Regions from separate parts of the Pseudarthrobacter sp. C1 genome, predicted to be linked through region 1. Evidence: riboswitches for the same ligand, from Rfam matches in the RefSeq annotation. Region 1 holds a riboswitch; each other region holds the start of a gene.
The links. Region 1 has a riboswitch for S-adenosylmethionine ahead of U7114_RS13680 (bifunctional o-acetylhomoserine/o-acetylserine sulfhydrylase). Riboswitches for the same ligand answer to the same signal wherever they lie in the genome.
Positions count from the first base shown of each region.

Region 2: it holds a riboswitch for S-adenosylmethionine, as region 1 does, so the genes downstream of both, U7114_RS12670 (DUF1737 domain-containing protein) here and U7114_RS13680 (bifunctional o-acetylhomoserine/o-acetylserine sulfhydrylase) in region 1, are expected to answer to the same signal.
Region 3: it holds a riboswitch for S-adenosylmethionine, as region 1 does, so the genes downstream of both, U7114_RS03585 (aminotransferase class V-fold PLP-dependent enzyme) here and U7114_RS13680 (bifunctional o-acetylhomoserine/o-acetylserine sulfhydrylase) in region 1, are expected to answer to the same signal.

Region 1 covers NZ_JAYESK010000007.1:170,254-172,495, forward strand. The annotation lists gene U7114_RS13680 (bifunctional o-acetylhomoserine/o-acetylserine sulfhydrylase) at 21-1,346, opposite strand; SAM riboswitch class IV at 1,390-1,505, opposite strand; gene U7114_RS13685 (VOC family protein) at 1,671-2,242, shown strand, end outside.
Region 2 covers NZ_JAYESK010000006.1:235,829-238,070, forward strand. The annotation lists gene U7114_RS12660 (TetR/AcrR family transcriptional regulator C-terminal domain-containing protein) at 1-84, opposite strand, end outside; gene U7114_RS12665 (hypothetical protein) at 350-604, shown strand; SAM riboswitch class IV at 885-999, shown strand; gene U7114_RS12670 (DUF1737 domain-containing protein) at 1,012-1,290, shown strand; gene U7114_RS12675 (rhodanese-like domain-containing protein) at 1,287-1,697, shown strand; gene U7114_RS12680 (O-succinylhomoserine sulfhydrylase) at 1,698-2,242, shown strand, end outside.
Region 3 covers NZ_JAYESK010000002.1:195,741-197,982, forward strand. The annotation lists gene hisN (histidinol-phosphatase) at 1-565, shown strand, start outside; SAM riboswitch class IV at 725-838, shown strand; gene U7114_RS03585 (aminotransferase class V-fold PLP-dependent enzyme) at 874-2,242, shown strand, end outside.

The sequences.
Region 1 (2,242 bases):
CGGGTTCTTTGTGCGTCCGGCTAGGCCCCGGTCGCGTCCTTTGCTGCCCGAAAGCCCGCTTCGAGGTCCGCCAGGATGTCATCGATGTGTTCGATTCCCACCGACAACCGGACCAGGCCGGGGGTCACGCCGGCGACGGCCTGCTGCTCCGGGGAAAGCTGGCTGTGGGTGGTCGACGCCGGGTGGATGACAAGGGAGCGGACGTCGCCGATGTTTGCCACGTGGGAGTGCAGCTCCAGCGCGTCAACGAAGCGCTTGCCGGCCTCGGCCCCGCCAGCCAGGTTGAAGGAGACAATCGCGCCCGTGCCCTTGGGCCCGTACTTGCGGCCCCGCTCGTACCACGGACTGGAGGGCAGCCCCGCGTAGGCGACGGATTCGACGTCGTCCCTTCCTTCCAGCCAGCGCGCCACTTCCGTGGCGTTGGCAACATGCCGTTCCACCCGCAGGCTCAGCGTTTCCAGGCCCTGGGCGATCAGGAACGCGTTGAACGGGGAGACTGCGGAGCCCAGGTCCCGGAGCAGCTGGACGCGGGCCTTGAGGATATAGGACAGGTTGGCGCCCAGGGCACCGTCCTTGCCGAGGTCCCGGGCGTACACCAGCCCGTTGTACGTGGGGTCCGGGGTGTTGAAGCCCGGGAACCTCGCAGGGTCCTTGCCGAAGTCGAACTTGCCGGAGTCCACGATCACCCCGGCAATCGCGGATCCGTGGCCGCCCAGGTACTTGGTTGCGGAATGGACAACGATGTCCGCTCCCCATTCCAGCGGCCGGATCAGGTACGGGGTGGACAGGGTGTTGTCCACGATCAGGGGCACGCCGGCATCATGGGCGATGCCTGACACGCCCTCGATGTCCAGGACGTCCTGGCGGGGGTTGGACACCACTTCGGCGAAGAAGAGCTTGGTGTTTGGCTGGACCGCGTCGCGCCACTGGTCCAGGTTGTCCGGGTCCGCCACGAAGGTCACGGAAATGCCGAACTTCTTCAGGGTGTGTGCGAACAGGTTGTAAGTCCCGCCGTACAGGCTGGGGCTGGCAACGATATGGTCCCCCGCCTCGGCGATATTGAGGACAGCGAAAGTCCCTGCTGCCTGTCCTGAACTCAGCAGGAGTGCTCCCAATCCGCCCTCAAGGCTGGCGATCCGCTGTTCCACGGCATCCTGGGTGGGATTGCCGATGCGGGTGTAGATCGGCGCCAGTTCAGCGAGGGCAAAACGGTTGGCGGCGCTTTCCGCGCTTGGGAATACGAAGGACGTGGTCTGGTAGATAGGGAGTGCACGGGCGCCGGTGGCACTGTCCGGCTCCTGTCCTGCGTGGATCTGGCGGGTTTCAAAAGACCATCCGTTGGACAACTAAGGCTCCTCTGACATGGGCCCGGCATGCTGTAGGCACCGCGGGCCGCGCTTGCCATCCGGCCGTTGCCGGACAGCCAGGTCCTCATCCGGGGCACCCCACCGCGGATGGAGGGTTGCCGGCCAGCGAGCCGGGGCTTGGCGCTGGCACTCATGACCTGAGCCCAGTGTAGGAACATGAAACCGGTGCGGGACAGGATTGTGACGAACATAGTCCCCCTGATCTCCGCCCGGGAATAGGTTGAAATCAGGGGTCCCGGATGGAAAATCCTGGTAAGGGTACCCTTAGCTGAGAGGCCGATCACAAAGTGCCAAGATGTTGGCATGCGCATGGATCACGTCTCTTACGCCTGTGAACACGATGGCCTGGCTGCCACCACCGAACGTATTTCCTCTGCCCTCGGCGTTGAGGCAGTGAAGGGCGGGGTGCACCCGCGGTTCGGAACCCGGAATATGATCATCCCGCTCGCGGGGCACAAATACGTCGAGGTGGTGGAGGTCCTGGACCACCCCGCTTCCGACAAGGCCCCTTTCGGGCAGGCTGTGCGTGCACGGTCTGCCGCGGGCGGCGGCTGGATGGGCTGGTGCGTCGAGGTGGACGACCTGGCTCCCTTCGAGGAGCGGCTGGGCCGCTCCGCCGTCAACGGAAACCGCAAGTTCCCTGATGGCCGCGAATTGGTCTGGAAGCAGATTGGCATCCTGGGCCTGATTGCCGACCCCCAGGTTCCCTACATGCTCAAGTGGGAGGGGGATCCGTCCCTGCACCCGTCCAACGCCTACGAGAGCAACGTCAAAATGAGCTGCCTCACCATTGCCGGTTCCGCAGCCCGGGTTACGGAGTGGCTGGGCGAACCCGTCGAGAAGCCGCTGGAGGACGTCGCTGTGGAGTGGGTGGC
Region 2 (2,242 bases), on a different contig from region 1:
GAGCGCCTTGGTCAGCACCAGCTCCCTGCTCAGCTTTTGCTTTTGGGCCGGCCCGGTGGGGGACTGGACTTTCGGGGAAGCCATGATTTCCGTCCTTGAAGGCGGCAAGCCCTTTACCCGAATAGGTAATCCATTCGCTTGCCGAATCCGTTGTCTACGAGTAAAGTCTACATTGTAGATGCGGCAGTGACACCGCCCTGTAGCCCCTGGTTTCAACTAGTAGCCCCCGGTTTCAACTAGTTCTTGATTTCCGCGGGCTTCATCAACACTCCATGCCCCGTGCACGGCATTGAGGTTCGCTGCTGTAGCCGAACGGCGGCACCACCGCACTTAGCGAAGGGAAGCCGTCATGGCGCATTCGCAGTTCGATCTCTTTCTAAAAGAAGCCACCTACATTGACCAGGCCTCGGACGCCACCCTCGACCGTGACCGCCTTTACGGCCTGTACACCAGCTGGTGCTTCATCAACCAGCAGAAGCCCGGCCTGGAGTCCAATTTCTGGATAGCCATGAATTGCCGCATCAGGCACGGCCGCAAGGGGCTGCGCATGAAAGGCCCCGCCGCTGCCGACTACATCCTGGCAAGCTACCCGGGCCTCGTCTAAGCAACGGCACAACGAGTACGGCGTGGACCACGTGCCTGGGGCACAGGGTCCACGCCGTTCCTTCTTAAGCGCGCTTAGGCGCGCTCCCTGCTGCTGCATCAGCCTGATCCTGCCGCTCCCCCGGGCCCACCCCCGGACACCCAAGGAGGAGCCGCCGTCGTACTTTAGGTGAAGGTGCCGGACGGCACTGGGCTCCACTGCGGCGCCCGGCCTACTTCAGTTACGCAACATGACGACGACGGCGGTGCGGCCGCGGGCGGCAAGTGTTACGTTTTTGGGGAGTAATGAGTACCGGCGCCAAGCCCTGACTGGCCGGTCGGCAACCCTCCTTTCGCGGCGGGGTGCCTCAGGTGAACACTCGGCATATCGACCCATTCGAGCTGCAAGCGTGAGAGAAGGAGATCGTCGTGTCTGACGCACCTGCCCCTGAAGAGAAACTGTCGTACCGCCTCATCAGCGGGCCGGATGACCGCGCCTTTTGCGAGCGGATCTCCGCCGCGCTGGCGGAAGGCTATGTCCTCCATGGCAGCCCGGCGGCAACCTTCAACGGCAGCAGTGTGATCGTGGCGCAGGCGGTAGTCCTGCCGGCAGCCATCGCTTCCGCGGACGCTGCCGTGGCAGATGCCGTTGACGACCTCGAGTCCTCCGGCGATGACCTTGACTTCGGCGGCGAGGGCCACGCATGAGCTACGCCGGAGACCTGACCCCGCAGGAGGCCTGGGAAAAACTTGAGCAGGGCGCCATCCTGGTGGATGTGCGCACGGAGGGCGAATGGGCCCACATCGGCATTCCCGACACCAAGGCCACCGAGAACGATCCGCTGTTCATCCAGTGGACCTTCCCGGGCGGAATCCCCAACCCCGACTTCATCACCGACCTTAGCCAACAGGCGCCCGAGGACAAGTCAACCGAACTGGTGTTCCTGTGCCGTTCCGGCCAGCGTTCCATCGCGGCCGCTATCGCCGCCACGCAGGCCGGCTTCACCTCCTACAACGTCCTGGAGGGCTTTGAGGGTGAACCGGACCGTTATGGAGAACGTACCGTCAACGGCTGGAAGAACCGCGGCCTGCCGACCAACCTGGGAAAGAACTAAGTGACCTTCAACGAAGACGCCGCCGGCTGGAGCCCCGACACCCAGGCCGTCCGCGGCGGGCTGGACCGCACCAACTTCCAGGAGACCAGCGAGGCTGTCTTCCTGAACTCCGGTTTCGTGTACGAATCCGCCGCTGCTGCTGAGCGGGCCTTTACGGGCGAGGACGAACGCTTTGTCTACTCGCGCTACGGCAACCCGTCCGTGGCCACGTTCCAGGAACGGCTCCGCCTGCTTGAGGGGACCGAGGCGTGCTTCGCGACGGCGTCCGGCATGTCCGCGGTTTTCACCGCCCTGGGTGCGCTGCTGGCGGCCGGGGACCGGGTGGTTGCCGCCCGCTCACTCTTCGGCTCGTGCTTTGTGATCCTGAACGAAATCCTGCCGCGCTGGGGCGTGGAGACCGTCTTCGTGGACGGCCCTGACCTGGAGCAGTGGCGTGAAGCGCTCTCCGAGCCCACCACCGCCGTCTTCTTCGAATCGCCGTCCAATCCCATGCAGGAGATCGTGGACATTGCTGCGGTCAGCGACCTGGCGCATGCGGCCGGGGC
Region 3 (2,242 bases), on a different contig from region 1:
GCGGTGGATCATCGATCCCATCGACGGCACCAAGAATTTCGTCCGCGGCGTTCCGGTGTGGGCCACGCTGATCGCCCTCGTGGACGAAGGCGAGCCGGTGGTGGGCGTGGTGAGCGCCCCTGCACTGGGCAAGCGCTGGTGGGCGGCCAAGGGCATGGGCGCCTATATGGGACGTTCCCTGGCAGCCGCAACCCGCCTCCGCGTGTCCAACGTGTCCAAACTGTCCGACGCTTCCCTGTCTTATTCGAGCCTTGGCGGCTGGAAGGAGCGCGGTAACCTCAACGAATTCCTGGGCCTCACGGAGGACGTGTGGCGTACCAGGGCATTCGGGGACTTCTGGTCGTACTGCATGGTGGCGGAAGGCTCGGTGGATATCGCCTGCGAGCCCGAGCTCAACCTCTACGACATGGCCGCCCTGGTGCCCATCGTGGTTGAAGCGGGCGGCCGGTTCACATCGCTGGAAGGTGAGGACGGCCCGTTCGGCGGCAACGCACTGGCCACGAATTCCATCCTTCACTCGGAGGTGCTGCGCCGGTTGAACCCGGACCTGGACGACCTCCTCTGACCCTCCTCTTCCGAACAATCAACGGCGGGCACCTCCGAAAGGAGGCGCCCGCCGTCGTTATCTTCGGCAAAAGCGGACCTTTTCAACTGCGCGTAACAAAGGCCTTAACATTCCGGCCGGCTTTTAGCCTGCGCGGGCTATGTCCTACGCTCTTAACCAGGTCACGAGTGCCAGCGCTAAACCCCGGTTTGCTGGCCGGCAACCCTCCATTCGCGGTGGGGTGCCCCGGGTGACGACCAGGCCGGTCCGGAACGGATGCGGCAAGCGCGGATTCCCCCAGCGGAGTCCTGTTCCAAAGTGAGGTCTCTGTGACAACAGCCACCGTCTCCCCCAACGCCGCAATCCAGCCTGACGCCGCAGCACAGCCCGGACAGGACGCCCTCTTCGACCAGCGCCACGCCGCAGCCGGCCGTCCCCTGGCGGCAGTCACGGGCGCCGAAATCCAGGCTCCCCTGATCCATGGCGGGCACGTCCGGTACGCGAACCTGGACTACGGCGCGTCCGCGCCGGCGCTCTCCGTGGTGTCCGCCTACCTCAATGAAATCCTGCCGTTCTACGCGAGCGTGCACCGCGGAGCCGGCTACGCCTCCCAGATCAGCACCTCGGTCTACGAGAATGCCAGGGCCATCGTCCGGGAGTTCGTGGGCGGCCGCCCGGACGATTCCGTGATCTTCACCCGGAACACCACCGACTCCCTCAACCTGCTGGCCGGCTGCCTGCCCGTCACGAACGGCCGGGCCGACGGCGACGTCCTGTACCTCGACATTGAGCACCACGCCAACCTGCTGCCATGGCAGGGCGTGCCCCACCGCAGCATCGTGGCGGACGACACCATCGCAGGGACCATTGAGGCCGTGCGTGCCGAACTGCAGCACGGCGGGGTAAGCCTGCTCGCCGTCACCGGCGCGTCCAACGTCACGGGCGAGATCCTTCCCGTCCGCGCCCTCGCCGCACTCGCCCACGAGCACGGCGCACGGATCGTGGTGGACGCGGCCCAGCTGGCGCCGCACCGCCGCATCGACATCACCGCTGACGACGTCGACTACATCGCCTTCTCGGGGCACAAGCTTTACGCGCCTTTTGGCGCCGGTGTGCTGGTGGGCCGGCCGGACTGGCTCGACGCCGGAACACCGCACCTTGCCGGCGGCGGCGCCGTCAAGGAGGCAAGGCTCGACGGCGTCAGCTGGGCAACGGGCCCGGCCCGCCATGAGGGCGGATCACCGAACGTGCTGGGAGCGGCCACCCTGGCCCGCGCAACGCAGGTCATCGCGGGGCTGGACCAGGACCGCTGGCACGCGCACGAATCAGCCATCCGCTCCTACCTGGTGGAGGGCCTGCAGGGAATCGACGGCGTGACCGTCCACCAGATCTTTCAGGACACCAACCCGGATACGGACACCATCGGCGTGGTCAACTTCTCGGTCGAAGGCTACGACGCCGGACTGGTGGCGGCGTACCTGTCGGCAGAGCATGGCGTGGGCCTGCGTGACGGCCGCTTCTGCGCCCACCCGCTGCTCAAGCGGCTGGGGCTGCCGTCGGGTTCCCTCCGTGCCAGTTTCGGCGTGGGATCCCGGCTTGACGATGCCGAGCGGCTCCTGGCAGGAATCCGTGACCTGCGGAGCAAGGGGCTCGGCTGGGACTACGTGGTGGACGCGGGCCGCTGGGTTCCCGCCAACG